DNA from 4 places in the Cronobacter dublinensis subsp. dublinensis LMG 23823 genome. Region 2 is predicted to be linked to each of the others. Evidence: predicted binding sites of a transcription regulator. Region 2 holds the regulator's gene; each other region holds the start of a gene.
The links. The regulator Fur, encoded in region 2, represses iron uptake genes when iron is present. The targets are predictions, from matches to a motif close to ATAATAATGAGAACNACTATCAA.

Region 1 (7,951 bases), 540 kb from region 2:
CTGTTCTGGCTTTTACCCGCCGAAATGCCCTTCGAGATGATCGTGGATTTGGTATTTTTGCCGATATGGATCATCTTGGTGCCGGTGTCGGCCTGCTGATGGCCGCTGGTCAGCGCCACCGAGTAGAACTCGCCGATGGAGTTGTCGCCGCGCAGGATGACGCTCGGGTATTTCCAGGTGATCGCCGAGCCGGTTTCCGACTGGGTCCAGGACATCTTGCTGTTTTCGCCTTCGCACAGCGCGCGCTTGGTGACGAAATTCAGAATGCCGCCGGTGTTGTTGTCGCCAGGGAACCAGTTCTGCACCGTGGAGTATTTGACTTCGGCGTCTTTATGGATGATGACTTCCACCACCGCCGCGTGCAGCTGGTAGCTGTCGCGCACCGGGGCCGAGCAGCCTTCGATATAACTCACATAGCTGCCTTCGTCCGCCACCAGAATCGTGCGTTCGAACTGGCCGGTTTTCTCGGCGTTGATACGGAAATAGGTGGAGAGCTCCATCGGGCAGCGCACGCCCTTCGGCACGTAGATAAAGGTGCCGTCGGAGGCGACCGCGGCGTTCAGCGCGGCGAAGAAGTTATCGTTCGAGGGCACCACGGTGCCGATGTATTTTTTCACCAGCTCCGGGTGATCGTGGATAGCTTCCCCGAACGAACAGAAGATAATCCCCTGCTCCGCCAGTTTTTCACGGTACGTGGTGGCGACGGAAACGGAGTCGAAAATCGCGTCTACCGCCACTTCGCGGCCTTCGCGCACCGGGACGCCGAGCTGGTTAAATGCCTCTTCCACTTCCTGCGTCAGGTAGCTGTTGCTGTTGCCGCCCGGCTGCTGGACGGCGCCCGGCTGGGACGCACAGGCGTCGTCGCAATGCCCGCAGGACGGCGCGGAGTAGTAGCTGTAATCCTGATAATTCAGTTTGTCGTAATGCGCATGCAGCCAGTGGGGCTCTTCCATCTCCAGCCAGGCACGAAAGGCGCTCAGGCGAAATTCGAGCATCCACTCGGGCTCGTTGCGTTTGGCCGAAATAGCGCGCACCACCTCTTCGTTGATGCCGTTCGCCAGTTCATCGGTCTGAAGCCGGGTAAAGAAGCCCTCTTTGTAGTTCAGGGGGCCGCTCCAGGTGTTCACATCGTCAGTTGCTTCACTGTTACGGGACATAATTACTCCGCCTGGACCCCAAAACTTTCGCCGCAGCCGCACGCGTGCTGCGCTTTAGGGTTATTGAATTTAAAAATCTGGTTTAAGCCTTCGCGCACGTAATCCACTTCGGTGCCGTCAATAAACGGCATCGCCTGAAGCGGTACATACAGGCGCGCGCCGTCGGCCTCGAAAACGAGATCGTCGTCTTTGGGCTCGCTAACCGTGTCCAGCACGTAGCCAAACCCGGCGCAGCCGCTCTGTTTCACGCTAAGGCGCACCCCCAGCAGACCCGGTTTCTGCGCCATTAAATCGCGAATATGTTTCGCCGCGTCTGGCGTCATCGTCAGGCCCTGCCAGCTGAACTCGGCGGGGTTAAACGTACCTGCTTGTGATTCCATTGGTCTGCCTCCTGGAAGTGAGTGCCTGTCAGGCGATAACGCTATGTTAGTGATAATAATTATCACTTCAACCTCTGCGGATCAGGGGTATTCCCGTTAAAGGCACTTTTTGAACACTTTTATTAAGCATAGACCGTCCATGAGAGCCTGCAGCGGGCAAAATATGAGCCATAAAATTATTTATTATCAATAGATTACCAACCGGAACGCCGGAATTAATTCATCATGCCAGCGCCTGACCAAAACATGTATCGGTTATACCTATTTATATAATAGCGCCGCTGTGACGCAGGGGTTGGCGTAAAGGGCGGTTATGACGGGATGCACAGAGAAAAGAAAAACCCGGCGGGCACCGGGTTTCGGGAGAGGTTTACACCACGGCGGTCGTCAGCCGGGATGAGCAGCAAAGCCGGTTTTCGTCATCGAAAATCTCAATCTGCCACACCTGATGGCGACGCCCGACGTGCACCGCGCGACAGACGCCGCGCACGCGGCCGCTGCGCACGCTGCGCAGGTGGTTGGCGTTGACCTCAAGCCCGACGACGTTTTGCTCGCCTTCGGTGCACAGATAGCCCGCGACTGAGCCGAGCGTCTCGGCCAGCACCACTGACGCCCCGCCGTGCAGCAGCCCGAACGGCTGATGGGTGCGGCGGTCCACCGGCATGGTGGCTTCAATTTCGCTGTCATCCAGCCGGGTGAAGCGGATATCCAGCAGCCCGACCATATTGCTCGCGCCCATGGCGTTGAGCGCCTCAAGCGTCGCTGTACGTCGCCAAATCATACAATCATCCCCAGTAGCGCCTGTAACGGGTGTCGCACGCCGCTGCCCTCGATGCGTTTCACCTGACTGCGGCACGAGTAGCCGGTCGCGAGACAGCGGGCGCGCGGCAGGCGCTGCATCGCCTGGTGCCACGACAGCTCATAGATGCCGAGCGAGTTCTTATGGTTGTTGACCTCATGCCCATACGTACCCGCCATACCGCAGCAGCCGACATTCACGCCTTCAAGTCTTGCGCCAAACTTCGCGAAAATTGCCGCCCACTGCGAAGCCGTGCCTGGCAGCGCGGTCACTTCGGTACAGTGACCAAAGAGATACCACGGCTCGCCGCCGACCGGCGCGGCCGGACGCGCCGCCAGCGCCGTGGTGAGCCACTCATGCACCAGTTGCACATGGAACTCGCCGCGCTCCGCGCCCAGCGTCTGTTTATATTCATCGCGATAGCAGAGCACCAGCGCCGGGTCGACGCCCACCAGCGGCATGCCGAGCGCCGCCACGCGGTTTAAGAAATCCGCGGTTTTGCGCGCAGTTTTCGCAAAGCGCTGGAGGAAACCTTTGATGTGCTGCGCCTTACCGTTCGGCGAGAACGGCAGCACCACCGGCTGGAAGCCGAGCTTTTCGCACAGCCGCACAAAATCGGCCACCACCTGCGCGTCGTAATAGCTGGTGAACGGATCCTGCACCACCAGCACCGTGCGGGCTTTTTCGGCTTCGGGCAGACGCTCCAGCTCCTCAAGCGTCATTCCGGCGCTCCGATGCCCTACCAGCTGCTGCTGGAGCGTCGGCGTGGAGAGCAGCGGCAAGTCGACCATGCCGATATGGCGCTCGGAGAGCGTGCGCACCCACGGCTGGCTCATAAAGAAGTTAAAGGTTTTCGGCGCGCGCGCCATCAGCGGCGCGTAGCTCTCGACGGTCGCGATCAGGTGATCGCGCATCGGGCGCAGATAGCGCGTGTGGTAGAGCTGTAAAAAGCGCGAGCGAAAGTCCGGCACGTCGATTTTAATCGGGCACTGAGTGGAGCAGGCTTTACAGGCGAGACAGCCGCTCATCGCCGCCTTCACCTCGTGCGAGAAATCATATTCGCCGCGCTCAGCGTGCCAGCTGTTGCGGGTCCGCTCAATCAGCGAGCGCAGGCTGGCGCGCTTTTGCGGCAGGGCTTTTTCCAGTTGCAGCGGATCAACGCCGCGGTCGGCGAGCAATCGCAGCCATTCGCGCACCAGCGTCGCGCGCCCTTTCGGCGAATGAATGCGGTTGCTGGTGATTTTCATCGACGGGCACATCGGGCTTTTCACGTCGAAGTTAAAGCACAGGCCGTTGCCGTTACACTCCATCGCGCCGCGCCAGGAGGTGCGCACCGCGAGCGGGATCTGCCGGTCGAAGGTGCCGCGCTTGACCGCGTCCACTTTCATCATCGGCGCGTCCAGACCATACGGCGCGCAGATCTTGCCGGGGTTCAGGCGGTTATCCGGATCGAACGCCGCCTTGATGCGCCGCAGCTCGTCATACAGCGTGTCGCCAAAAAACGCCGGGCTGTATTCGGCGCGAAAGCCTTTGCCGTGTTCGCCCCACAGCAAACCGCCGTAGCGGGCGGTGAGCGCGACCACTTCATCGGAGATGCGCTTCATCAGGATTTCCTGCTGCGGATCGCACATATCCAGCGCCGGGCGCACGTGAAGCACGCCCGCGTCGACATGGCCGAACATGCCGTAGCTCAGGCCATGACCGTCCAGCAGCGCGCGAAACTCGGCGATGTAATCGGCCAGATGCTCCGGCGGCACGCAGGTGTCCTCGGCAAACGGGATCGGCTTGGCGAGCCCTTTGGCGTTGCCCAGCAGACCGACCGCCTTTTTACGCATCGCATAAATACGTTCAACGCCCGCAAGATCCTGGCAAACCTGCCAGCCGATAATGCCGCCCTGCCCCCCGGCCATAAATTCATCAAGACGCGCGCAGAGCGCCGCGACGCGTCCGTCGATAAGCGCCTCGTCATCGCCCGCGAACTCGACGATATTCAGCCCGAGCATCTCTTTATCCGGCACGTCGGTGATAAGTTCGCGCACCGAATGCCAGACGATGTCTTCGCGCGCCAGGTTCAGCACGCGCGAATCGACGGTTTCAACGGAGAGCGCCTGCGCCTCGACCATAAACGGCGCGCTGCGCAGCGCCGAGTCGAAGGAGTCATACTTAACGTTCACCAGGCGGCGCACTTTCGGCAGCGGCGTAATGTCGAGCCGCGCTTCAGTGATAAACGCCAGCGTGCCTTCCGAGCCGCAGAGGATGCGGGTCAGGTCAAATTCTGAAAGTGAGTCGTTAAAAACGTGGCGCAGATCGTAGCCAGTGAGAAAGCGGTTGAGCTTTGGAAATTTCTCAAGGATCAGCGCGCGCTGCTCGCGGCAGCGCTCCAGCACGGTGTGGTAAACGCGCCCAAGCGTGGTCTGCGCGCGGCCCAGCTCCTCGGCAAGTGCGGTCGGCATCGCCTGAGTGTCAAGGATGTCGCCGCCCAGCAGCACCGCCCGCACGCCGAGCACGTGATCGGAGGTTTTACCGTAGACCAGCGAGCCCTGCCCGGAGGCGTCGGTATTGATCATCCCGCCAAGCGTGGCGCGGTTGCTGGTGGAGAGCTCCGGCGAGAAGAAGTAGCCGTAGGGCTTCAGGTAGTCGTTGAGCTGATCTTTAATCACTCCCGCCTCGACCCGCACCCAGCCCTGCTCCGGGTTGATTTCGATAATGCGGTTCATGTAGCGCGACATGTCGACCACGATCCCCTGATTCAGGGACTGGCCGTTCGTGCCGGTGCCGCCGCCGCGCGGGGTGAAGATCAGCGTCTTAAAGCGGGGTTCGGCGGCGAGGCGCGCCATCAGCGCGACGTCAGCGGTGGAGCGGGGGAAAATCACCGCATCGGGAAGGAGCTGGTAGATACTGTTGTCGGTCGCCATCGTGAGGCGATCGGCGTAGTTCGTGGCGGTATCGCCGGTAAAACCCTGTTGCTCCAGTGCCTGCAAAAAGGTCAGCACCGTCTGTACCAGCCCTGGCGCCTGAGAAATTTGTGGGATCATCGATCTTGACCCTGCCTGACATTTTGATGTTGGAAGTTATCGTTTGCGTTGTGCATTCAAGGTTGTATCACATTTTTATATGTCACGCCCGCCAGAAATGCGCCGGGGCGGCGGCTATTCAAACGCCCGGAAATCACTCATCATAAGAGCGCCCCGACCGGGGCGGGAACGCCCTTTGGGCGTAACGCGTATGACAAAAGGTGAATGTGGTTTATGGTAAAACTTCGACAGCCCATGGACGTGCCGCAAATTCTGCTGTCCGTGTTGTTTCTCTCGGTCATGATCATCGCCTGCCTGTGGATTGTGCAGCCCTTTATTCTGGGGTTCGCCTGGGCAGGCACGGTGGTGATCGCCACCTGGCCGCTGCTGCTGCGGCTGCAGAAAATGCTGTGGGGCAGACGCTCACTGGCCGTTCTGGTGATGGTTCTGATGCTCATCATGCTGTTTGTTATTCCGGTGGCGCTGCTGGTCAACAGCCTCGTGGATAACAGCGCGCCGTTTATTCACTGGCTCACTTCCGGCCAGATGACTATCCCGGAACTGGCGTGGCTTAACAGCATTCCGTATGTCGGCAATAAGTTGTATCTCGGCTGGCACAATCTGGTGGAGAGCGGCGGCTCGGCCATCATGGCGAAAGTGCGCCCGTATCTCGGCACGACGACCGGCTGGTTTATCGGCCAGGCGGCGCATATCGGGCGGCTGCTGATGCACTGCGGCCTGATGTTGCTGTTCAGTGCCCTGCTCTACTGGCGCGGCGAGCAGGTGGCGTTTGGCATTCGCCACTTCGCTATCCGGCTCGCCTCGAAACGCGGCGACGCCGCGGTGGTGCTGGCAGGCCAGGCGATCCGCGCCGTGGCGCTCGGCGTGGTGGTCACGGCGCTGGTACAGGGCGTGCTCGGCGGTATCGGCCTTGCGATTTCCGGCATCCCTTACGCCACGCTTCTGACGGTCGTCATGATCTTAAGCTGCCTGATACAGCTTGGCCCGCTACCGGTGCTGGTGCCAGCGATTATCTGGCTCTACTGGAGCGGCGACGCCACCTGGGGCACCGTGCTGCTTATCTGGAGCGCCGTGGTCGGCACGCTCGACAACATCATTCGCCCGATGCTTATTCGCATGGGCGCGGATCTGCCGATGGTGCTGATCCTGTCGGGCGTTATCGGCGGGCTAATCGCGTTCGGAATGATTGGGTTATTTATCGGTCCGGTGCTGCTGGCGGTGTCGTGGCGACTCTTCTCGGTGTGGGTGCTTGAAGCGCCCTTGCCGGAAGATAATTCGGAAACTGTGATCGAAGCGCTGGAAGAGAGCGATAAAGAAAAAGTAAAAAAGTAAACTGAGGCGGGGAAACCCGCCTTTTACTTAAGTAATACTTATTAATTATTTGACATCCCCACTGGTCAGACCCGTGATTTATCGTAAATTCCGTTCTTTGACGCGTTAATAATTCATTAACGCTGAACTATTGAGACGAATCCGATCGACGCTAAAAAGGGATAAGCCTACTATTAATCCACGGTTATAAATCAACGCCTTGATTTATAAACATGGAAATCCCCTGAGTGAAACAACGAATTGCTGTGTGTAGTCTTTGCCCATCTCCCACGATGGGCTTTTTTTTATTCTTCCACTGGCTATTTATTGCTCAACATGACACTCACTCAGCATCCGCCAGCTATTTCCCAGCACCTGGGTTTCGCCTTCCACAATAACGGTGCCGCGACTGCGAATATCGCCGCTATTGGCCCCAACGCGAATGTCAAACTCGCCAGGCTCGACAATGCGTGCGCCATCACGACGCGTGAAACTGAGCATATCGACCGGCACGCGGAACGTAACGCGCGCGCTGGCGCCAGGGGCAAGCGTAACGCGCCCGAAGGCTTTCAGCTCCTGCACCGGGCGGACCATCGAGGCTACTTTATCGTGCACATACAGCTGTACCACCTCGCTGCCCGCCTGCGCGCCGCTGTTGGTGACGGTAACCGATACCTCCACCTCGCCCGCCATCGGCACGCGCGCCTGGGCGATGTCCAGGGCGCCATAGCGGAATTCGGTCCAGGTTTTGCCGTAGCCGAACGGGTAGCGTGAGCCGAAGTGAAACGCGTAAGGCGTGCCGCCGCTTTTGAGCTTATGGTTGTAGTAGTACGGCATCGCGCCTGCGCTTTTCGGCACCGACACCACTAACCGGCCCTGCGGTTCCGCTTTGCCGGTCAGCAGATCCGCAATCGCGTGTCCGCCCTCCTGCCCCGGCGCCCAGGCCATCACCCACGCCGCGACGCGCGACTCCAGCCCGCCCAGGTGATAAGGGCGACCGCCGGTCATCACGACCACGACCGGCTTACCCGTTTCCACCAGCGCCTCCAGCAGCTGTTGCTGCACGCCCGGCAGTTGCAGGCTGTCGGTGTCAGAGCCTTCGCCCACGGTGCCGCTCTGGAACAGCCCGGAGAGATCGCCGACAAACGCCAGCACCACGTCGCTTTGTCCGGCGAGCGCCACTGCGTCCGGGATGAGCGACACATCGTCTGAGACCGGCGACTGCTGCATCGGTTTTTCGCCGCTGTCGCCGGGGAACACCGGCGCGCC
Region 2 (7,951 bases):
CTGTATGCGGACTCCTGGAACCCGCACCACGTGCCGTTTTTCGACGCGGTGGGATCGTCCATCGCGATGACGCTGTGGGCCTTTCTCGGGCTGGAATCGGCCTGCGCCAACACCGAGGTGGTGGAAAACCCGGAGCGCAACGTGCCGATTGCGGTACTGGGCGGCACGCTCGGCGCGGCGGTGATTTATATTGTTTCCACCAACGTGATTGCGGGCATTGTGCCAAACCTGAGCCTCGCGCACTCCACCGCGCCGTTCGGGCTGGCGTTCGCGCAGATGTTCACGCCGGGCGTCGGGAAAATCATCATGGCGCTGATGGTGATGTCCTGCTGCGGTTCGCTGCTCGGCTGGCAGTTTACTATCGCTCAGGTGTTCCGCTCCTCCGCCGACGCGGGCTATTTCCCGAAAGTGTTCTCACGGCTGAGCAACGCCGAAGCGCCGGTAAAAGGGATGCTGACGATTGTGATTATCCAGAGCGCGCTGTCGTTGATGACTATCAGCCCGTCGCTCAACAAGCAGTTCAACGTGCTCGTGAATCTGGCGGTGGTGACCAATATCATCCCGTATATTCTGTCGATGGCGGCGCTGGTCATTATTCAGCAAGTAGCGAACGTGCCGCCGCGCAAGGCGAAGCGGGCCAATGCGGTGGCCCTGGTGGGCGCGATTTACAGTTTTTACGCGCTCTACTCTTCCGGCCAGGAGGCGATGCTGTACGGCGCGATGGTGACGTTTATGGGCTGGACGTTATATGGGCTGGTGTCACCGCGTTTTGAATTAAACAACAAGCACGGCTAAAAAAAGCCCGGTGGCGCTGACGCTTACCGGGCCTGTGAGATCAATGTATAACGGCAACCCGAGGGTTGCCGTTATTACGTCAGTGCCAGAGGGAGCTGACGCCCGCCCCGCAACGCTTACGCGTTTTTCAGCACTTCGCTGACGATTTCTACCGCTTCTTTCTCAATCTGCTTGCGGTGCTCTTCGCCGAGGAAGCTTTCGCAGTAGATCTTGTACGCGTCTTCGGTGCCGGAAGGACGCGCCGCGAACCAGCCGTTCTCGGTCATCACTTTCAGGCCGCCGATGGCCGCACCGTTACCTGGCGCAGCCGTCAGACGCGCGGTGATCGGGTCGCCTGCCAGCGTGCTGGCGCTGACCATCTCCGGAGAGAGTTTAGAGAGCGCCGCTTTCTGCGCTGAGGACGCGGAAGCCTGCAGACGGTTGTAGCTCGGCGCGCCGAAACGCGCGGCGAGTTCGTCATAGTGCTGCTGCGGGTTTTTGCCGGTGACCGCGGTGATTTCCGCCGCCAGCAGGCACATGATGATGCCGTCTTTATCGGTGGACCACGGCGTGCCGTCAAAGCGCAGGAAGGACGCGCCCGCGCTCTCTTCGCCGCCGAAGCCGAAGCTGCCGTCGTAGAGACCGTCAACGAACCATTTAAAGCCGACCGGCACTTCCACCAGCTTACGGCCCAGCGCATCGACCACGCGGTCGATCATCGCGGAAGAGACCAGCGTTTTGCCGACGGCCACGTCCTGGCCCCACTGCGGGCGATGCTGGAACAGATAGTTGATAGCGACAGCCAGATAGTGGTTCGGGTTCATCAGCCCCGCCGGAGTGACGATGCCGTGGCGGTCGTAGTCCGGGTCGTTGGCGAACGCCAGATCGAATTTATCGCGCAGCGCCAGCAGGCCCGCCATCGCGGATTCCGAGGAGCAGTCCATCCGGATAGCGCCATCTTTATCGAGATGCATAAAGCGGAAAGTCTGATCTACCTGATCATTAACGAGGGTGAGATCGAGCTTGTAGTACTCGGCGATGCGCTTCCAGTATTCGATGCCGGAGCCGCCCAGCGGGTCGACGCCAAGCTTCAGGCCCGCTTTCTGGATAGCGGCCATGTCGACGATCTCCGCCAGCCCTTCGATAAACGGCTGCACCAGATCTTTTTCCTGAATACGACCGCTCGCCCAGGCGTCATCCAGCGAAATACGCTTCACGCCTTTCAGGCCGTCCGCCAGCAACGCGTTGGCGCGGTTTTCGACCACTTTGGTGACGTTGGTATCCGCCGGGCCGCCGTTAGGCGGGTTGTATTTGATGCCGCCGTCGTCCGGCGGGTTGTGCGACGGCGTGATGACGATGCCGTCGGCCTGCGCGCCGCCGCGTTTGTTGTGTTCAAGGATGGCGTTAGAGACCGCAGGCGTCGGCGTGTAACCGTTGTTGTCCTGCACGATGATATCGACGCCGTTCGCCGCCAGCACTTCCAGCACGGAGATAAACGCGGGCTCGGAGAGCGCGTGCGTATCTTTACCGACGTAACACGGCCCGGTGATGCCGTTTTTGGCGCGCTCTTCGGCAATCGCCTGGGCGATGGCCAGAATGTGCGGCTCGTTAAAACTGTGACGCGCGGCGCTGCCGCGGTGGCCGGAAGTCCCGAACTTCACCGCGTGCTCCGCATTACCCACCATCGGCTTCAGCACATAGTACTGCGCGGTCAGCTGGGCGACGTTAATTAAATCACTCTGTTGTGCAGGCTGTCCCGCACGGTTATCGACTGCCATGGCCTGGTCCTTCTGACGCAAGAGTTAAATGGTGCCGCAAACCTTCTCAATCAATTCCGCCGGGAACTGCATGGTCTGCATGATGTGTTCAATCATGCTGCATTTGCGGCCTGTATTCGTGTTCGTGATAACCCAGAACGGCGTCCCCGGCACGTGGCGGGGTTTCGTCTGGTTGCCACTTTGCAGCAGCGTTTGCTCATCGCCTGCGAAATAGACGCGGGTACGACCGTGTAACGATTCGGTCGCGTCGGCAAACGCGTCTGCATCCAGTGAATAGAGTGTAGACAGCACCAGCATAAAACGATTGACCGCGCGTTTTTGTTCGGCGTATTCATCCGACAGCAGCAGCTCGCGCATGGCGCGAACGCGATCGCGCGCCGGGTTGGCCGGTTTTTCAGCGGCGGGCGCGACGGTTTCGGGAAGCTCTGCTTTGGCGGGTGTAGCAGCGACGTGCGAGGCGGCGGAAAACTTCAGCATGCGCCGTAAAATGTCGGACGCGCTTTCGCCAATATGCAGGGTGTGGCTGGCAATGTAGCGATACAGCTCGTCATCAACTTCAATCGTTTTCATCTTAATCCAGTGCGATTTCTTTTCTGAATACAAGTCATTGGGATTATAGAGTTAAAACCCAACAGCGGATAGCGTCAAACCAGGAAGGCCGCAAAAGTCGGAATTAACTGGAACCTTGCAGCCGGGCGGCAGAATGGTCAACATGATAACCTAACCTGTCAGTCGCCAAAAAAGAACTTTGCCATGAAATTAAATACCCGCACGCAATCTGCGCAACAACCGACTCAAAATACACCGATTGTGTTAATTCACGGGCTGTTCGGGAGTCTCGATAACCTCGGCGTGCTGGCCCGCGACCTGGTGCAGGATAATGACATCGTGCAGGTCGATTTACGCAACCACGGCCTTTCTGCGCGTAGCGAGGCGATGGATTACCCGGCGATGGCGCAGGATATTCTCGACACGCTGGATTCGCTGGGACTGAATAAGGTGATTCTTATCGGTCACTCGATGGGCGGCAAAGCGGCGATGGCCGTCACCGCGCTTGCCCCGGAGCGCATCGAAAAGCTGGTGGCGATTGATATCGCGCCGGTGGATTATCAGGTGCGCCGCCACGACGAGATATTCGCGGCCGTTAACGCGGTGAGCGATGCGGGCGCGACCTCCCGCCAGCAGGCAGCGGAAATCATGCGCCAGCATATCGCGGAAGAAGGCGTGATTCAGTTTCTGCTGAAGTCGTTTGTCGACGGCGAGTGGCGCTTTAACGTGCCGGTGCTGTGGGAGCAGTATGCGCATATCGTCGGCTGGCAGGCGATCCCCGCCTGGCACGGCCCGGCGCTGTTTATTCGCGGCGGCGCGTCGCCTTATGTGGAAGAAGCGCACCGCGAGGCGCTGCTGGCGCAATTCCCGCAGGCCCGCGCGCACGTTATCGCGGGGGCCGGTCACTGGGTTCATGCCGAAAAACCGCAGGCGGTGGTACGCGCTATCCGTCGTTTCCTGGAAACTGATTAAAAACAGACCGACCGGCGCCGTCGCGCGCCGGATGCGTTGGCGCGCTTCGCTGCCTCATGTATGATGGCGCGCTGAAATACCGTCGGGACCGCCCCGACAGCCTGTTTCCCCTGTCTATACTCATACCATGGCAAAAGAACAAACGGACCGCACAACGCTCGATCTCTTCGCGGATGAACGCCGTCCGGGCAGACCGAAAACCAATCCGCTGTCGCGAGATGAACAGCTGCGCATCAATAAGCGCAACCAGCTTAAGCGCGACAAAGTTCGCGGGCTTAAGCGCGTGGAGCTGAAGCTGAACGCCGACGCCGTGGACGCGCTGAATCATCTGGCGCAGGCGCGTAATATCAGCCGCAGCGAGCTGATTGAAGCCATGCTCCTCGCTCAGCTGCAGGCCTTGCAGGAGTAAGGTCTGGTCTGAATTTTACCCAAAAGGACGGGGCAATGTAGCAGAGAGTGCACCCGGCGCCTGATACCGTTTCCGCACCTTCGCCTGTTCTGCTATGATTGCCCTATCTGTGGGCGTTATGCCAGCACCATCACATTTAGATTCAAGAGGTTATTCTTCTTATGGCAATCGTAGGCATCTTTTTCGGCAGCGACACCGGCAACACCGAAAATATCGCAAAAATTATCCAGAAACAGCTCGGGAAAGACGTTGCTGAAGTGCATGACATTGCTAAAAGCAGCAAAGAGGATCTGGAAGCGTTCGATATTCTTCTGCTTGGCATCCCGACCTGGTACTACGGTGAAGCGCAGTGCGACTGGGACGACTTTTTCCCGACGCTGGAAGAAATTGACTTCAACGGTAAGCTGGTTGCGCTGTTCGGCTGCGGCGACCAGGAAGATTACGCGGAATACTTCTGCGACGCGCTGGGCACCATTCGCGATATTATCGAGCCGCGCGGCGCGACTATCGTTGGCCACTGGCCGACCGAAGGTTATCACTTCGAAGCGTCCAAAGGTCTGGCGGATGACGATCACTTCGTCGGCCTCGCGATTGACGAAGATCGCCAGCCGGAGCTCACCGCAGAACGCGTTGAGAAGTGGGTGAAGCAGGTTTCTGAAGAGCTGCACCTGCAGGAAATCATCAACGCCTGATGATAAACGGCGCGGGCGGCCGTCCGCGCCGGTTGATAGATAAAAGCAATGAAAATAATTGCTACAAATTTTTAACTTTCCCTCACTACGCTGTACAATGGCTTCCTTAATTATCAGGCCTTCACGTTAAAAACGCTGGCGGGTCCACGATTTTTAAGCTCTTTTTTGCCGGGTGCTTGCGGTTTTCATTTAGGCATGTCAGTTCTATAATGAGACGCATTCATCTTCGGCGTATCCGATGTATCGCTCCCTTTCGGGACGAGTCGTTAAGCAACAGGACAGATTCCGCATGACTGACAACAATACCGCATTAAAGAAGGCCGGCCTGAAAGTCACGCTTCCTCGATTAAAAATCCTCGAAGTGCTGCAGGAACCGGTCAATCATCATGTCAGTGCGGAAGACCTTTATAAGCGTCTGATTGACATGGGTGAAGAGATTGGCCTTGCCACGGTCTATCGCGTACTGAACCAGTTCGACGATGCCGGCATTGTCACCCGTCACAACTTCGAAGGCGGTAAATCCGTTTTCGAGCTGACGCAACAGCATCATCACGATCACCTGATCTGCCTCGATTGCGGCAAAGTGATCGAATTCAGCGATGAATCTATTGAAGCTCGTCAGCGTGAAATCGCGACGCGTCACGGCATCCGCCTGACTAACCACAGCCTCTATCTGTACGGTCACTGTGCCGATGGCGACTGCCGCGAAAACGAACACGCGCACGAGGTCGGCGAGAAATAACGCTCGTCATACCGCCTGCTCCAAAGCCGACCTGTGTCGGCTTTTTTATTGTCTGAAAACCAGAGACTGAAAATACAGCTGTACTATTTTAGATAAAAAACACTGCGCTGCGTATTTTAATACAGCGTACAATGCTTAATTAAACCATATCTATTTTATTAAATTGAAATTCAGAAAAGATAAATGTCTTTACCGGTCAATCAGTTAGGCAACGAATTATCACGATTGTTCATTTCCTCTTCCCTGCCCCTTATTGCAGCAATAAAAAAGCATCCATTAAGATACAGCAACGACATAATTTTATTTTAAACAAGGTAACCAATATGGTATTACCCTCCAAACCCCTTGCTGAGATTTATCGCATTGCTGATATTTTCAATAGTTACGGTAACTGGTCTCGTGCGGAGAAAAATACGCTGATCCCGCTGCGGGACGGGGAAATCTGTATCATACGCGGCGGTCAGTTCTCGCTGATGCGCCAGAGCGACCGGCTGCTGCTGGAAAAAAGCAGCGCCCCGTCGGTACTGGGCCTGGCCAGAAATTTAGGTAAATCCCAATTCGCAAAATTACAGGCGGATTCAGAATGTCATTATCAGTTAATTCCTTTTGATTATTTCATGCAGGAAATTGAAAAAAATCACTGCCAGTTACATCTCCTGGTTTTGTCCTCATGGATAATTAATATGCTTTGCTATCGCGAAGAGATTATGCTCGGCAGAAACAGCTTTAGTATGATTAAAGCCAATATCGAATGTCTGGCCGCGATGGATGAGTTTATGCGTAACCGGATTAACGTCGCAGATTATATTGTTAAAAAAACCAATCTTTCCCGCAGTATGGTAATGAAAACCCTTTCTCAGTTGCGCAGCGCGAAACATATTGAAATCAGTAAAGGTAAGCTGCTAGCCGTGCATTCCCTGCCTGACGCGCCGTAATACGCCGCCCCGATAAACCTAAAAGCCAGCCCGGAGGCTGGCTTTTTTATTATGCCGTTACGGCTGCAGGTGCTCCGTCCGGCTGTAACGTTTGCCGTCGTGGCTGACGCTGCGCACCTGCACGTCGCCCGTGACGCCCGGCGGTTGCGCGGCGTCATAGCGCTGCCAGCGCGCGCCGCCATCGGTGGAATACTCTACCGTCACGCCAGGCAGGCTGGTGTTCATCTGCAATACGCCTGCGTTAATGCGCGCGCCGGGCACCGGCAGACGGAACTGCACGCCTGCTTTTTCAAGCTTCGGCAATTCGCGGCTGCCGAGCAGATTCGCAAAGCGCGTCCAGTCTCGTTGCAGCGCTTTCACGTCAACCTGATGCGTTTCACCGCCTTTATACTCGCGGCCCGCCTGATAATCCTGTTCCCAGGCGGCGCGGTGCCAGGCGCGCTCCGCAACGGCCAGCAGACGTGGGTACATCATGTACTCCATCTGTTTATCGGTGCGCACCACTTCGCTCCAGAGCTGCGCCGAGAGGCCATACGCGCCCGGCCAGGGCTTGTCGGATTTGGCGCTGAACGTGTTGCCGTCGCGATCGACCGATGTCTCGGCGTTCTGCGGCAGGTTATCCGGCGCGAAGCTGAAAATCTTCCGCTCATCGCTGAAACGCGTGCCCCAGTAGTAGCCGCTCTCCGCCGGATTCACTTCGTTCGGGAAATCCAGGTAGACATAATCCGGGTTAGAAACCACCACACGGAAACCTTTATTCGCCCAGTCGTTGACGCTGTCAAAACCGCCCCAGTAAAGGGTGTCCCAGAAGTTCACGTTAACGTGCGAGGTCGCAAAGGCGCCGGCGTCTTTCGCATCCTTGAGGCCATCCTGCCAGGCCTGCATGGTGTCGATGCCGTGCGCTTTCACAAGCTTGCTGACCTCAACGCCAAAGTAGCTGGAGAGATGTTCGACATCGGCGACCACGCCGTCCTGCACCATCTTCTGACACACCGGCGAGCGCGCCCAGGGCTTATCCTGGCGACCTTTATCGATAATCCCCTTCCCGGCTTCCGGTTTCGTTTTATCGGTGTAACCGGTGCCAAGGTAGATATTTTTCG
Region 3 (7,951 bases), 1.2 Mb from region 2:
CTTTAACCCGCTCTACGCCGCGGGCCTGTGCCTGATTGTGAATACCGCGCCGGTGGCGTTTGGCGCGATGGGCATTCCGATTCTGGTGGCAGGCCAGGTGACCGGTCTCGACAGCTTCGCGATTGGACAGATGGTGGGCCGTCAGTTGCCGTTCCTGACCATTATCGTGCTGTTCTGGATCATGGCGATTATGGACGGCTGGCGCGGCATTAAAGAGACCTGGCCTGCGGTGCTGGTGGCGGGCGGCTCGTTCGCCATCGCCCAGTATTTAAGCTCGAACTTTATCGGCCCCGAGCTGCCGGACATTATTTCGTCGCTGGTGTCGCTGGTCTGTCTGACGCTGTTTCTCAAACGCTGGAAGCCGGTGCGCATTTTCCGCTTCGGCGATATGGGCGCCTCGGTGGTGGATCAGACGCTGGCGCGCAAAAATTACACGCCAGGCCAGGTGGTGCGCGCCTGGTCGCCGTTCCTGTTCCTGACCGCCACGGTTACGCTCTGGAGCATCCCGCCGTTTAAAGCGCTGTTCGCTAAAGGCGGCCCGCTCGCAGACCTGGTGTTTAACGTCCAGGTGCCCTACCTGGATGGCCTGGTGGCGCGTATGCCGCCGGTGGTGGCGAAGGCCACCTCTTATGCCGCCGTGTATAAATTCGACTGGCTCTCCGCCACCGGAACCGCGATTTTCGTGGCGGCCATCATCTCGATTATCTGGCTGCGCATGAAGCCGAAAGCCGCTGTAGAAACCTTCGGCCAGACGATGAAAGAGCTGGCGCTGCCGATTTACTCCATCGGCATGGTACTGGCCTTCGCGTTTATTTCTAACTACTCCGGCCTGTCGTCAACGCTGGCGCTGGCGCTCGCCCACACCGGCAGCGCGTTTCCGTTCTTCTCGCCGTTCCTCGGCTGGCTCGGCGTGTTCCTGACTGGCTCGGATACCTCGTCAAACGCGCTCTTCGCGGCGCTTCAGGCGACGGCCGCGCAGCAGACCGGCGTCTCGGATATTTTAATGGTGGCGGCGAACACCACCGGCGGCGTAACCGGCAAGATGATCTCGCCGCAGTCTATCGCTATCGCCTGCGCAGCGGTGGGGCTGGTCGGTAAAGAGTCCGATCTGTTCCGCTTCACCGTGAAGCACAGCCTGGCGTTTACCTGCATGGTGGGGCTGATTACGCTGCTGCAGGCTTACTACTTTACCTGGATGATCCCATGACATTAATGACCCGACGGCTGGCCGACCATCTGGTGGAGCGCATTCGCGCGCTTATCACCGAGCGCGGCCTGGAAGCGGGAATGCGCCTGCCTGCGGAGCGGCAGCTGGCGCAGGAGCTTGGCGTCTCGCGCAACTCGCTGCGCGAGGCGTTGCAAATACTTATCCGCGACGGGCTGCTGATAAGCCGTCGCGGCGGCGGCACCTTTGTGCGCTATCAGCTGGAGCCGTGGTCGGAACAGCGCATCGTTCAGCCCATCCGCAACCTGATGGCCGACGATCCGGGTTATCGCTACGACATTTTAGAAGCGCGGCACGCCATCGAGGCCAGCACCGCCTGGTACGCGGCGCTACGCGCCACCGCCCAGGACAAAGAAAAGCTGCGCTACTGCTTTGACGCGATGCTGCAATTTACCGAGCGCGACGACCCGGATCTCGCCTCGCAGGCCGACGTGCGCTTTCATCTGGCCATTGCCGAAGCCTCGCATAACGTCGTGCTGCTGCAGACCATGCGCGGCTTTTTCGATCTGTTGCAGTCGTCGGTGATGGAAAGCCGCCAGCGCATGTATCAGCAGCAACCCATTTTCGCCCAGCTCACCGGCCAGCACCGCGAGATGCTGGAGGCCATCGAGGCGGGCGATGCCGAGCGCGCCCGCAAAGCAGCGCTGCGCCACCTCGGCTTTGTCCACGCCACCATTAAACAACTTGACGAAGATGTCGCCCGCCAGGCGCGCGTCACCCGCCTGCCCGACGATGTAATGAAACCTTCCAGGGAGAATGATTGATGATTATTTCCGCAGCCAGCGACTACCGCGCGGCGGCCCAGCGTATCCTGCCGCCGTTTCTGTTCCACTATATCGACGGCGGCGCTTACGCTGAATACACCCTCAGGCGCAACGTGGACGATCTCTCGCAGGTCGCGCTGCGCCAGCGCGTGCTGAAAAACATGGCGGATTTAAGCCTTGAGACAACGCTCTTTAACGAGACGCTCTCGATGCCGGTGGCGCTCGGGCCGGTCGGACTGTGCGGTATGTACGCGCGGCGCGGTGAAGTGCAGGCCGCGCGGGCGGCGGCGGCGAAGGGCATTCCGTTTACGCTCTCTACGGTGTCGGTCTGCCCGATAGAAGAAGTCGCCCCCGCCATCAACCGCCCGATGTGGTTTCAGCTCTACGTGCTGCGCGACCGCGGCTTTATGCGCAACGCGCTGGAGCGCGCCAAAGCGGCGGGCTGTTCAACGCTGGTGTTTACCGTGGATATGCCGACGCCCGGGGCGCGTTACCGCGACGCCCACTCCGGCATGAGCGGCGCCAATGCCGCCATGCGCCGCTACTGGCAGGCCGTCACCCACCCGCAGTGGGCCTGGGATGTCGGGCTGAATGGCCGTCCGCACGATCTCGGCAATATTTCGGCCTACCTTGGCAAACCGACCGGTCTTGAAGATTACATCGGCTGGCTCGCGAACAATTTCGACCCGTCTATTTCATGGGAAGACCTGGAGTGGATCCGCGAATTCTGGGATGGCCCGATGGTGATTAAAGGCATCCTCGACCCGGAAGACGCGCGCGACGCGGTGCGCTTTGGCGCTGACGGCATTGTGGTGTCGAACCACGGTGGTCGTCAGTTGGACGGCGTGCTCTCCTCGGCCCGCGCCCTCCCCGCCATCGCCGACGCGGTGAAAGGCGATATTACGATCCTCGCCGACAGCGGTATCCGCAACGGCCTTGACGTGGTGCGCATGATTGCGCTCGGCGCCGACAGCGTTTTGCTGGGCCGCGCCTATCTGTACGCGCTTGCGACCCACGGCGAGAAAGGCGTGGCGAATCTGTTGAATTTAATTGAAAAAGAGATGCGGGTGGCGATGACCCTGACCGGCGCGAAATCGATTAAAGAGATAACCCGCGAATCGCTGGTGCCGTCACCGGAATTCACGTCCGTGTTAGCGGATCTGCCCGCCGCCAGCGCGAAAACCAAACAGGACGATGCGGCGTAAACGGTGGGTTAATAATGGTTGATGGCGGGTGCGCGTCCCCACCACGTCAACGTCGTCATAGTGCTTTTGTAGGGTGGGTAAGCGCAGCGCACCCACCACGTTACTACCCTCGCCCCCACAACCTGCGGGAAAAGCTCTCGATCTTCCCGTTTAAACGGCGGTTTTGCAGGGTTTTCGCCCAGCTGGCGGAAAGCCCGGCGGCGCTTAACAGCCGGTGATACTGCTCGTCATCGAACGGCGTATGCCAGGCGATAGCGGCAGCCTCGCGCACCGAAACTGCGCTGACGCGCGATACCAGCTCCAGCGGCGCGTCGGTAAAGACCTTGCCTTCGCCAATCACCCGATACAGCCATCCGCAGCGCGCGGTATCCTGCATCCGCCCGGAAAGCTCGCTGATACCTGCGTGAAAATTTACCTTAAAACAGGGCGAGCGTGGCTGGGTAATCTGGATAAGCGCTTCGCCCCAGCGGAAGATATCGCCAATAAACGCGTTTTCTTCCGTCAGCCCCAGCGTCGAGAGATTCTCGCCGAACGCCGGCGGCGCAAACCACGCCCCCTGTTCCGGGTATTCCCGCGCCCAGACGGCGTAATGCTCGCGCGGATAGTGGCAGAGCGCGCGATCCGGCCCGCCGTGAATTTTCTTCTCCGCCTGCTGATCGCCGACCAGCCCGCGGCTGGTGAGCGACAGTTCCCCTTCCACCTGCACTTTGCCGATGGCGCTGGGCCGGCTGCCTTCGTAATCGCGGATTTTGCCAAGATAAACCTGAACCGGAAAAAGCATGCGCGCCTCCTTTTGCGGATATAAAAAAAGCGAGCCGTCAGGCTCGCTTTTTACAGGTCAGGTTGCAACCTTATTTCTGGGAAGCGAAACGCGCTGCGGCTTCGTCCCAGTTAACCACGTTCCAGAACTCTTTGATGTAGTCCGGGCGGCGGTTCTGGAATTTCAGGTAGTACGCGTGCTCCCACACGTCCAGGCCCAGGATCGGGTAGCCGGAAGCGCCAGCGACAGCCTCGCCCATCAGCGGGGAATCCTGGTTAGCGGTGGAAACGACAGCCAGTTTGTCGCCTTTCAGCACCAGCCACGCCCAGCCGGAGCCGAAACGGGTCGCAGCAGCTTTCTCGAACTCTTCTTTGAATTTCTCAACGGAGCCGAAATCGCGCTCGATAGCAGCTTTCAGGTCGCCCTGCAGGGTAGTGCCTTTTTTCAGGCCTTTCCAGAACAGGCTGTGGTTCGCGTGGCCACCTGCGTTGTTGCGCAGAACGGTTTTCTTGTCAGCCGGAACCTGATCCAGTTTGGTGATCAGCTCTTCAACCGGCAGGTTCGCCAGTTCAGGCAGGCTTTCCAGCGCCGCGTTGGCGTTGTTGACGTAAGTCTGGTGATGTTTGGTGTGATGGATTTCCATCGTCTGCTTGTCGAAATGCGGTTCCAGGGCGTCGTAAGCGTACGGCAGGGATGGCAGTGTATAGCTCATGTTCATCATCTCCATTATTGTCGGGCGGCAGAGGTGTTAACGCCGCGTAAGCAGTGGGTTCATTATAGTTAATTAAATGATATTGAAAATGTTTATCAATGCCGCAGTTTTTATATGGTTATAACTTAACGCAATAATGGCTAAAAAAGGACGCCTCACGGCGATTTTCGCACACTTTTCCGAACCTTAAGCATCGTCCGAATTCGCCGCAAAGTGTGATCCTCGTTCGGCTCACCCGCTGTTTTTTGCCACCCGCCTGCGCTTCACGGCAGCGCCCCGAAGGTGAAAAAGTATACATCTCAATAGACTCGTTTCGGTTAGGGGGCGGCTTTCGCTCCCGCCTGGCCATCCGATGGAAACGAGGACGATAAGCATGAGTAACGCGATAACCATGGGAATACTGTGGCACCTGATTGGCGCAGCGAGCGCCGCCTGCTTTTACGCGCCGTTTAAGAAGGTACGGCACTGGTCATGGGAGACGATGTGGTCGGTGGGCGGCATTGTCTCGTGGCTGCTGTTGCCCTGGGCGGTGAGCGCCCTCCTGCTACCCAATTTCTGGGCCTATTACGCTTCTTTTAGCGCCTCGACGTTGCTGCCGGTATTTCTGTTCGGCGCGATGTGGGGCATCGGCAACATCAACTATGGCCTGACCATGCGCTATCTCGGCATGTCGATGGGCATCGGCATCGCTATCGGCATTACGCTGATTGTCGGCACGCTGATGACGCCGCTGCTGAACGGCAAATTTGGGCTGCTCATCGGCACGCCAGGCGGGCGGATGACGCTGCTTGGCGTCTTCGTGGCGCTGATTGGGGTGGGCATCGTGACCCGCGCCGGTCAGCTCAAAGAGCGCCAGATGGGCATCAAGGCCGAAGACTTTAACCTGAAAAAAGGGCTGCTGCTGGCGGTGATGTGCGGCGTGTTCTCGGCGGGCATGTCGTTTGCGATGGACGCCGCAAAGCCGATGCATGAGGCCGCCGCCGCGCTCGGCGTCGACCCGCTTTACGTCGCCCTGCCGAGCTACGTCGTCATCATGGGCGGCGGCGCGCTGGTTAATCTCGGCTTCTGCTTTATCCGCCTCGCGAAAGTGCCAACGCTGTCATTGAAAGCCGACTTCTCGCTCGCGAAACCGCTGCTCATCACCAACGTCCTGCTCTCCGCGCTGGGCGGGCTGATGTGGTATTTGCAGTTTTTCTTCTACGCCTGGGGCCACGCGCGCATTCCGGCGCAGTATGACTACATCAGCTGGATGCTGCACATGAGCTTCTACGTGCTGTGCGGCGGGCTGGTCGGGCTGGTGCTGCGCGAATGGAAAGCGGCGGGCCGCCGGCCGGTGAGCGTGCTGAGCCTGGGCTGCGTGGTGATTATCGTGGCGGCGAATATCGTCGGGCTGGGGATGGCGAGCAACTAACCGGTCATCACGCCGCACTGCTGACGCCACACCCGTGGCGTCACGCCCGTTTCGCGGGTAAACACGACCGAGAAATAGTTGCTGTCTTCAAAGCCGCAGCGCGCGGCGATCTCGCTAATCAACAGATCGGAGTGGCGCAGCAGATACTGCGCCTGGCAGAGCCGCAGCTGGCGCAGATACTGGCTGATGGTCATGCCGGTCTGCTGGCGAAAGAGCTGGCGCAGCGGGCGTTCGGCAATCTGGTAGTGGCTGCAAAAATGCTGCAAATCGAACGGTACATCAAGGCTGTTGCCGAGCGCCGCCATCAGCAGATCGAGCTTTTCCCCCTCGCCCGGCCCGGCGCCGTTCGCGGCCTGGTAGCGGTGACGGCGCAGCGTAATCGCCAGCTGTAAAAACAGACTTTCGGCCAGACAGTGCGACAGCGCGTCATGCTTTGGGCTCTCATGCTCCAGCTGGTCGATAATCTGTCGCGCCTGCACCATGCCCTGGCTGCTGAGCCGCCAGCGCGGATCGCCGCGCGGGCTCTCCAGCAGCTCGCGCCAGTTCACGTTCAGTTTCAGCCTTTCCGGGCAATAAATAATGTTATGGAGCACCAGATCGTTGACCGACTCGTAACTGTGGCGGTCTTCGGCGCGAATATAAAAGAGATCGCCGCAGGTAATGCGGTAAGGCCGGTCATTCAGCACATGCAGCCCGTTACCGCGCCACACCAGCACCAGTTCGCAGAACTCGTGGGTATGCTCGGCAAAGACATTCTGCGGGTAGCGATCCGCCACCACCACCGGCTGGGTGGACGTGGCGAAGAAGTCCGCTTTCCTGAGTACTACCTGAGGGGCCACTGGGCGTCTCCGGGGGAAATGGCTGCAAAGTATGCCATTTTTCGCCGCAGAAAACGGTGATTTTGTTCGCGTTACGGCCTTTGTCCGTCGCGCCCGAGACGAATATCGCGCGGCGACCAGGAAAACTCGCGCCGGAACAGCGTGGAGAAATGATTGCTGTCGCCAAAGCCGCACTGGTAGGCGATATCCGTCACGCTCTCTTCGCTGTGGCGCAGCAGATGGCGCGCTTTCATTAAGCGTAAGCGGTTGAGATAGCGCTGCGGCGTCAGGCCGGTGCGCTGCTTCAGCTGGCGATGCAGCGTGCGCAGCGAGAGCCGGTGCCGGTCGGCGAGCGCTTCCCAACAAACATCTTCCGCATAGTGCTCTTCAAGCCAGGCAATCAGTTGATTCAGCCGTTCATCGGCGTGGCCACCGTCCTGTACCTGGCTTGCACGACGCAGCAAAATCAGCAGCTGCATAAACAGGATTTCCATACTGGCGATGGCGTGGACGTCGCTGCTTTCGCGCAGCGCCTCCAGTTGATCAACGAGCGGACGGGCCTGATGCAGCGTCTGTTGGCTGACGCGCCAGTGCGAGGGGTAGTGACCGTCCTGCTCCTGCGGCAGGAGCTTTTCCAGCCCTGACAGGAAACTGAACGCCTGCGGAGAACGGTACAGCACGTTGGTCAGGCAGAGGTTTTCAGTGTGTTCATACAGATGCCGATCGTGGTCGCGCACAAAGCAGATGGAGCCGCCGCTTAAGGTATACGGCTGGCCGTTGAAGACATGCGTGCCCGTGCCGTGCTCGACGATGACAATTTCATAGAAATCATGATGATGCTCAGGAAAAGCCGCCTGCGGCAGACGCGGCTCAATGGTCACCGACGCCGCACCGGTTGGGAAAAAATCAACGCACTGTAGTACCGTCATCATCGCCCCCGCGTTCAGTCAAACCTGCCTGATAGTAGATAACGGTTCTCACTTACACCTTAAATTTTCGACGCCAAAACGCGCAAAGCCCGTCGGTTTTTTAAGAAACGTCGTGAAATTTCTGGAA
Region 4 (7,951 bases), 1.8 Mb from region 2:
GGATATGGAAATCACCCACGTTATTCGTGGTGAAGATCATATCAACAACACCCCGCGTCAGATTAACATTCTGAAAGCGCTGGGCGCGCCGGTGCCGCTGTACGCGCATGTTTCGATGATCAACGGCGATGACGGTAAAAAACTCTCCAAACGTCACGGCGCGGTCAGCGTGATGCAGTATCGCGACGACGGCTATCTGCCGGAGGCGCTGCTGAACTATCTGGTGCGTCTGGGCTGGTCCCACGGCGATCAGGAGATCTTCTCTCGTGAAGAGATGATCGAGCATTTCTCGCTGGGAGCGGTCAGCAAATCGGCGAGCGCGTTCAACACCGATAAACTGCAGTGGCTGAACCATCACTACATCAATACGCTGGCGCCGGAATATGTGGCGACGCACCTGCAGTGGCACATCGAGCAGGAAAACATCGACACCCGCAACGGCCCGCAGCTGGCGGAGTTGGTGAAACTGCTGGGTGAGCGCTGCAAAACGCTGAAAGAGATGGCGCAGACCTGCCGCTACTTCTATGAAGATTTCAGCGAATTCGACGCCGACGCGGCGAAAAAACATCTGCGCCCGGTTGCGCGTCAGCCGCTGGAAGTCGTGCGCGATAAACTCGCCGCGCTCACCGACTGGACTGCCGAAAATGTGCACCATGCCATTCAGGCAACCGCCGATGAGCTGGAAGTGGGCATGGGTAAAGTCGGTATGCCGCTGCGCGTCGCCGTCACCGGGGCAGGGCAGTCGCCGGGCCTGGACGTGACCGTCCACGCGATCGGTAAATCCCGAAGCGTAGAACGTATCAATAAAGCGCTGGCCTTTATCGCGGAGCGCGAAAACCAGCAGTAATAAAAAAGCCGGCGCATGCCGGCTTTTATTTTTCCTCGCTAAGCCCCAGCCTTTTCACCAGCCCTGCCTTACCTTCCTGATTAATCAGCTCGCTTAAGCGCGCCTGCTCCTGCGGCGACATCATCTCCAGCGTGCGAATAAACTGGGCCATGATTTCGTTATCCCAGGTCACGTAAGGCGTTTCACTCTCTTCGGCGCGGCTGTAGAGATGAGCGCTATAGCGCAGCTTATCGGTGGAAAGAAAATAGTCATAGACCTGCTGCGTGATGAGGATTAACAACGCGCCGCCTTTACGGCCTTTTAGCGGAATGCGCTTCCAGCCATTTTTGCGCGCCCAGCCGCTGATGGTCTGGGCCGTGTATCCGGACAGCTCACCCAGTTCGCCTGCCGTCATCCAGCGTGTAAATCTGTTCATGGCTTAATCCGTATGGCGAATATCCAGACGCTGCAACATTCCGGCGATGCCTTCGCGCAGCAGGAGAGAAGTCAGCTGTTTCTGCTCGGACTGGCTCATTTCTCGCAGGGAGTTCAGCAGCAGATTCTCAAGCGGCGCTTCGACGGTGGCCGTATAGGTCGCGACATTTTCAGCGGCGCGACGGGCGCTGCGAATAAACGTCAGCACCTGCTCGTCCACATGAATAACCCGTGCTTTCCCACCCTGCACGCCGGGTTTCGGCGAGGTCTGCCAGCCTTCTTTACGTACCCATTTATTGATCGTCTGACGACTGTACCCGGTGTAATGCGCCAGTTCGTCCGGGGTCATCCGGTCCTTGACCATGGCTAATCCTTTTCAAAATGTAAGCCTATTAGGGGTTCATCTTACGAGATCATATTACGGGAAACTGTGACGCGAATAACTAGCGTATTTGGAGAACGGGATTTTGGGAACCTTTTTGCTGGCTTTTTCGGCACTTGAAAGGCAAAGATCAATTTGGCGTTGACACTGTCCGGTGGAATTCTTATTATCCCGCCCGTCAACGCGACAAGGTGTTCCGACGGGGCTATAGCTCAGCTGGGAGAGCGCTTGCATGGCATGCAAGAGGTCAGCGGTTCGATCCCGCTTAGCTCCACCAAACCTTTATCCCAACAGGTTTGGTCAGTAACACCAGAATCTCGTGGGGCTATAGCTCAGCTGGGAGAGCGCTTGCATGGCATGCAAGAGGTCAGCGGTTCGATCCCGCTTAGCTCCACCAAAATTAAAACCCTCGCCTCATGGCGGGGGTTTTTGCTTTCTGACGTATAAAAAAAGCAGTCGCGCCCGGCATCCTCTGCTTTATTCCTCGCGAGCGGGCATTTCCTTGCCACTCTGGCGAAAGGTTTTTATGATAAAAGCCTGTTGAACACGCCGCCATGCCTGTAAGAAGCGCCTTATGAATTATCGCCACGGTTTGCGTAAGTCAGGCCTCGCGTTATTGCTGTGCGTCCTGTTGTTGCCGCTAGCGCGATGGTTATCCCCGAAAGCCGTCGTTGATGGCGAGGGGATATATTTAACGTATTTACCGCTCAGCCTGATGCTGGCGATGATTTATCTTTTCGGCCGTTATGCCATTATCCCACTAGCGCTCTCTTTATTGCTGTTCTACGGCTGGTATTTTCCGCTAAATAGCTTGCAACTGCTGGCGTTTGTATTTTGTTTCCTGGGGCCATTAGTTGTGGTCTGTGGTATTAGCCGCGTGTGGCAGGGCCCGCGCTGGCGCTTTGCTGTGGCCCGAAAAGGCACCGGGTTGCGCTTGTTGCTGATGGGGCTCATCGTGCCTTGCCTGATCAAGGCGCTGATGATTTTTTCAGGCTATTACCTTGATTATCCAGACGCTATCGCGTCCTACTTTGGCGAGAGCTCATCGTTTTACAGCATCGTCACCGTGCAGGGGCTAATGGCGGCGTCGGCGATTTTTGTCGATATCTTTTATTATCCGGTGCGCATAGCATTAAGCCCCACCTTTGCCCGCGCCTTGTGGCGCCGCTGCGTTATTCCGTTAATGGCGCCTGAAAAGAAACTGCCCGTGATGTGCTGGTTCGCGGCCATTTTCGTGCTGCTGATCTTATTCACGCTGCCGTTTAAATTATTCTTAATTTCCATCTATACCCTGCCGGTGATTTTCGTTTTATTTACCGCCGGGATATTTCTCATCGGGCCGGTACTGATTACGCTGCTCTGGTCGGTGTCGTTATTATTATTGCTTGCCAGCAATCACAGTTTTTTACCGCCGGACAAAACCGGTTTTCTGCTGGCTTTTATGCTCTCCATTTTTATTTCCTTTACCGTATCCATGCGCTTTATGACCGTCATTTTCAATAAGAATGAGTGGATGAAGCGCCAGTACCGCATGCTCGCCTTAACCGATCCGCTGACCCGGCTGCCCAATCTGCGCGCGCTGGAGCGGCACTTGCAAAGCGCGCCAGCCGGAGCATTGTGCTGTCTGCGCGTGGCGAACCTCGAATTTCTCAGCCGTCATTACGGCCTGATGATGCGTATTCAGTGCAAAAAAGAGGTGACTGCCCTGCTGCAACCCTGGCTGAACACGGAGGAAAAAATCTTCCAGCTGCCGGAAAGCGATTTACTTATCTGTTTGTCTGGCCCCGAGCCGCAGGCCCGGCTGCGGCACATGGTGGATATGCTGAACAGCAAGCGCATTCAGTGGAATGGCGCGCAGCTTGAGCTCGATTACAGCGCCGCCTGGGCGCCGCTGCATCAGGCGCAGGTGCCTGATGAACTCTACCGCACCATTGGGCAGCTGAGCTATCTGGCGGAGTACGCCAGCCCCAGTGAACCTGTGGTGGCGCTGGAGAGCCGCGGCAAAGGGATTTCCGGGCAAACCAGCGAGCCGGTGCTGATGCTGCAGAAGGTAAAACGCGCGCTGGCGGGCGACGGCGTCACGCTGTTCGCACAGCCGATACGCAACGCGCAGGGCGAGGGCTATGCTGAGATCCTGGCGCGTCTGCACTACGACGGCGAGCTCATCATGCCCGATAAATTCATTCCGCTGATTGCCCGCTTTAACCTCAGCGCGCGCTTTGATATGCAGGTGCTGGAAAAACTCCTTCGCTACCTTCACGCGCACCCGCAAACGTGTCCCGGCGCGCGCTTTTCCGTTAACCTGATGCCGCTGACCCTGCAACAGCAGGGCATCGCGCAGCAGGCTATCGCGCTGTTTGAGCGCTACCGTGTGCCGGTGAGCGCGGTCATTCTGGAAGTGACGGAAGAGCAGGCGCTCTCTGGCTCGGAAAACACCATGCAAAATATCGCGCTGTTGCAGGCGCGGGGATTTTGCATCGCGATTGACGATTTCGGCACCGGCTATGCCAACTTCGAGCGGCTTAAAAATTTACAGGCCGACATCATTAAAATCGACGGCTGTTTTGTGCGGAATGTGGTGAGTAATACCTTTGACGCGCTGGTGGTGAAATCGATCTGCGATCTGGCGAAGGCCCGCTCGCTGACGGTCGTGGCGGAATTTGTCGAAACCCCGGCGCAGCGCGATCTGCTCTTTTCGCTCGGCGTGGAGTATATCCAGGGTTACCTGCCAGGGCGGCCGGAACCGCTTGAGCGCGAGGCATAAAAAAACCGGAGCCAGGCTCCGGTTTTTTATGTTGAGGTTAGCGCTTACAGCACGAGGGCTGCAATCGACGCAGAGAGGATGCTCACAAGCGTCGAGCCATACACCAGCTTCAGGCCGAAGCGGGATACCACGTTGCCCTGTTCTTCATTCAGACCTTTGATAGCGCCCGCGATGATGCCGATGGAAGAGAAGTTCGCGAAGGATACCAGGAACACCGACAGAATGCCTTCCGCGCGCGGGGAGATAGTGCCTGCCAGTTTTTGCAGATCCATCATCGCCACGAATTCGTTGGACACCAGTTTGGTCGCCATAATACTGCCCACCTGCAGCGCTTCGCTTGCCGGCACGCCCATCACCCAGGCCACCGGGTAGAAGATATAACCCAAAATGCCCTGGAAGGAGATACCGAGTACAGCGGCGAACAGCGCGTTCAGACCAGAGATCAGCGCGATAAAGCCAATCAGCATCGCAGCCACGATAATCGCGACTTTAAAACCGGCCAGAATGTACTCGCCCAGCATTTCGAAGAAGCTCTGACCTTCGTGCAGGTTCGACATCTGCAGGTCTTCTTCATTCTCAACGCGGTACGGGTTAATGATAGAGAGCACGATAAAGGTACTGAACATGTTCAGCACCAGCGCGGCCACCACATATTTGGGCTGCAGCATGGTCATGTACGCGCCAACAATCGACATGGACACGGTAGACATGGCGGTTGCGGCCATGGTGTACATGCGGTTGCGCGACATTTTGCCGAGAATATCTTTATAGGCGATAAAGTTTTCTGACTGTCCCAGAATCAGCGAGCTTACCGCGTTAAAGGATTCAAGCTTGCCCATACCGTTGACTTTAGAAAGCACGGTACCGATAGCGCGGATAACAATCGGCAGCACGCGAATATGCTGCAGAATACCGATCAACGCAGAGATGAAGACGATAGGGCAGAGCACTTTCAGGAAGAAGAATGCCAGGCCTTCGTCGTTCATTTTACCGAACACAAAGTTGGTGCCTTCGTTTGCGAAACCCAGCAGTTTCTCAAACATCTCGGAGAAGCCCTTCACAAAACCCAGGCCCACGTCGGAAGTTAAGAAGAAATAAGCAAGTAAGACTTCAATAACTAAAAGCTGTATGACGAAACGAATGCGAATTTGTTTGCGATTGCTGCTAACGAGCATCGCAAGGAGCGCTACAACGGCGAGCGCCAAAACGAAATGAAGAACGCGGGACATATGTGCTCCAAATATTATGAGGCAGGTTTAATTTCCGTGCACATTCTATGCAACAACCATTTAGAAAACGAGATCTGCAACACACTATAGTTACGTCATGTGACGAAACGCGAAAAGAGTGATCGAACATACAAAAATGTTATGTTGCGTAAAGCAGTGAAAGGTTATCTTTTACTGCTACACTTTTAACATACGTGGGCGCATTTTAGTGTGTTTTGCTCGCGTTCCTCGACCTTAACCCGCCTTTCATTGATTTCAGCTATCAGAACCATCAGAGATTATCCGGCTTAATGAACTTGATAATCATTCTCATTTTGATAGCATGAAACATAGCAAAGGCTATATTTCAGAGGCAGAGCATGAATCACAGTCGCGTTGAGCAACGTCGTGACCGAACAGCGCGGAAGTTAAGACTGGCCCTGATGGGACCGGCTTTCATCGCTGCCATTGGCTATATCGATCCGGGCAACTTCGCCACCAATATCCAGGCCGGGGCCAGTTTCGGCTACCAGCTGCTGTGGGTGGTGGTCTGGGCCAACCTGATGGCGATGCTGATACAGGTGCTCTCCGCCAAGCTTGGCATCGCGACCGGCAAAAACCTTGCCGAGCAGATCCGCGATCACTATCCGCGTCCGGTCGTCTGGTTCTACTGGGTGCAGGCCGAGATCATCGCGATGGCGACCGATCTCGCGGAATTTATCGGCGCGGCGATAGGCTTTAAGCTTATCCTCGGCGTTTCGCTGTTGCAGGGCGCGGTGCTGACCGGTATCGCCACCTTCCTGATTCTGATGCTGCAAAAGCGCGGGCAAAAGCCGCTCGAAAAAGTCATTGGCGGACTGCTGCTGTTTGTGGCGGCAGCGTATATCGTCGAGCTTTTCTTCTCGCAGCCTAAGCTCGCGGCGCTCGGCAAAGGGATGCTTATTCCGAGCCTGCCGACGTCGGAAGCGGTTTTCCTGGCGGCGGGCGTGCTCGGCGCGACTATCATGCCGCACGTGATTTATCTGCACTCGTCGCTCACGCAAAACCTGCATGACGGCTCGCGCAAAGAGCGCTATTCCGCCACCAAATGGGACGTGGCGATCGCCATGACTATCGCGGGCTTTGTAAATCTGGCGATGATGGCGACGGCGGCGGCCGCGTTTCACTTCAGCGGACATACCAAAGTGGCCGAGCTCGATCAGGCGTATCTGACGCTCGAACCGCTGTTAAGCCATGCGGCGGCCACGATTTTCGGCCTGAGTCTGGTGGCGGCGGGGCTCTCCTCGACGGTGGTCGGCACGCTCGCGGGGCAGGTGGTGATGCAGGGGTTTGTGCGCTTCAGCATTCCGCTGTGGGTGCGTCGCTCGGTCACGATGGCGCCGTCGTTTATTGTCATCCTGATGGGGCTGGATCCGACGCGCATTCTGGTCATGAGCCAGGTACTGCTGAGCTTTGGTATCGCGCTGGCGCTGGTGCCGCTGCTCTTCTTTACCAGCGATAAAAACCTGATGGGCGATCTGGTCAATACGCCGTGGGTCAAGAGAACCGGCTGGGCGATTGTGGCGCTGGTGGTGGCGCTCAATATCTGGCTGCTGGTCGGCACGGCGCTCGGGTTATAACCGACGTAAAAAAGGCAGGCGCGAGGCCTGCCTTTTTGTTATCTCAGTTAGCTGTCAGTGGTGATGCCCGTGGCCGCGGCCATGTTTACCCCACCCGCGACGGTCGTCGCGATCGTTCCAGCCTTCGCGATAGCCGCGCTCATAAGCGCGACGGTCGTCCCAGCCGCGATGTTTATCCCAGCCGCGATGACGGCCATTGTCATGACGCCACCAGCGGTCGCCGCGCCACTCATAATGGTTACGCCAGTAATCACGGTCGCGCCAGCGGCCGCCGTCCCAGTAGTTACCGTAATTGTCGCGATCGCCAATTTGTAATTTGATGGATGGCAACAGGGTGATTTCACCAGCGCTCGCGATAAGCGGTGCTGTACCCGCCAGTAACGCGGCTGCAAGAATCAGTGACCTGAACATACTTATCTCCTTCACGATCGGGGCCGTAATGGCCTGTTGCAGTAATATTACGGACGTGTAAATCGCTGCAGCATCGCTCCGACTCTGAAAACAGGTATGACCGCACTTTTTGCTAAAGCCGCGTGGTCTCGTGCGCTATGCCAGAATCGCTTCGATCGCCGCGCGTTCCTGCGCCGAAAAATCGCGTTTCGCCAGCATGCCCACGGCGTCGTCGATCTGACTGGTTTTGCTGGCGCCAATCAGTACCGACGTCACTTTTTCATCGCGCAGCACCCAGGCGAGCGCCATCTGCGACAGCTTCTGCCC

Region 1: a site for Fur is predicted at 1,581-1,603, ahead of sufA (Fe-S cluster assembly scaffold SufA). Genes of this name have one in related genera too.
Region 3: a site for Fur is predicted at 4,743-4,765, ahead of sodA (superoxide dismutase [Mn]). Genes of this name have one in related genera too.
Region 4: a site for Fur is predicted at 5,933-5,955, ahead of AFK67_RS14630 (Nramp family divalent metal transporter). Genes of this name have one in related genera too.

What each region holds. Positions count from the first base shown of each region.
Region 1 covers NZ_CP012266.1:1,887,150-1,895,100, reverse strand. The annotation lists gene sufB (Fe-S cluster assembly protein SufB) at 1-1,157, opposite strand, end outside; gene sufA (Fe-S cluster assembly scaffold SufA) at 1,160-1,537, opposite strand; gene menI (1,4-dihydroxy-2-naphthoyl-CoA hydrolase) at 1,908-2,318, opposite strand; gene ydiJ (D-2-hydroxyglutarate dehydrogenase YdiJ) at 2,315-5,371, opposite strand; gene ydiK (AI-2E family transporter YdiK) at 5,585-6,703, shown strand; RNA gene rprA (antisense sRNA RprA) at 6,884-6,991, shown strand; gene AFK67_RS08670 (glycoside hydrolase family 3 N-terminal domain-containing protein) at 7,007-7,951, opposite strand, start outside.
Region 2 covers NZ_CP012266.1:1,350,064-1,358,014, reverse strand. The annotation lists gene potE (putrescine-ornithine antiporter) at 1-795, shown strand, start outside; gene pgm (phosphoglucomutase (alpha-D-glucose-1,6-bisphosphate-dependent)) at 912-2,552, opposite strand; gene seqA (replication initiation negative regulator SeqA) at 2,577-3,122, opposite strand; gene ybfF (esterase) at 3,306-4,073, shown strand; gene ybfE (LexA regulated protein) at 4,201-4,482, shown strand; gene fldA (flavodoxin FldA) at 4,644-5,174, shown strand; gene fur (ferric iron uptake transcriptional regulator) at 5,464-5,916, shown strand; gene AFK67_RS06180 (helix-turn-helix domain-containing protein) at 6,240-6,851, shown strand; gene AFK67_RS06175 (beta-N-acetylhexosaminidase) at 6,909-7,951, opposite strand, start outside.
Region 3 covers NZ_CP012266.1:189,920-197,870, reverse strand. The annotation lists gene lldP (L-lactate permease) at 1-1,207, shown strand, start outside; gene lldR (transcriptional regulator LldR) at 1,204-1,989, shown strand; gene lldD (FMN-dependent L-lactate dehydrogenase LldD) at 1,989-3,194, shown strand; gene yiiM (6-hydroxyaminopurine reductase) at 3,298-3,975, opposite strand; gene sodA (superoxide dismutase [Mn]) at 4,046-4,666, opposite strand; gene rhaT (L-rhamnose/proton symporter RhaT) at 5,040-6,077, shown strand; gene rhaR (HTH-type transcriptional activator RhaR) at 6,074-6,916, opposite strand; gene rhaS (HTH-type transcriptional activator RhaS) at 6,988-7,824, opposite strand.
Region 4 covers NZ_CP012266.1:3,184,823-3,192,773, reverse strand. The annotation lists gene gltX (glutamate--tRNA ligase) at 1-847, shown strand, start outside; gene AFK67_RS14660 (YfeC-like transcriptional regulator) at 873-1,262, opposite strand; gene AFK67_RS14655 (YfeC-like transcriptional regulator) at 1,266-1,625, opposite strand; tRNA gene AFK67_RS14650 (tRNA-Ala) at 1,845-1,920, shown strand; tRNA gene AFK67_RS14645 (tRNA-Ala) at 1,965-2,040, shown strand; gene AFK67_RS14640 (EAL domain-containing protein) at 2,218-4,407, shown strand; gene AFK67_RS14635 (NupC/NupG family nucleoside CNT transporter) at 4,452-5,636, opposite strand; gene AFK67_RS14630 (Nramp family divalent metal transporter) at 5,996-7,234, shown strand; gene AFK67_RS14625 (DUF2502 domain-containing protein) at 7,289-7,645, opposite strand; gene mgrA (L-glyceraldehyde 3-phosphate reductase) at 7,781-7,951, opposite strand, start outside.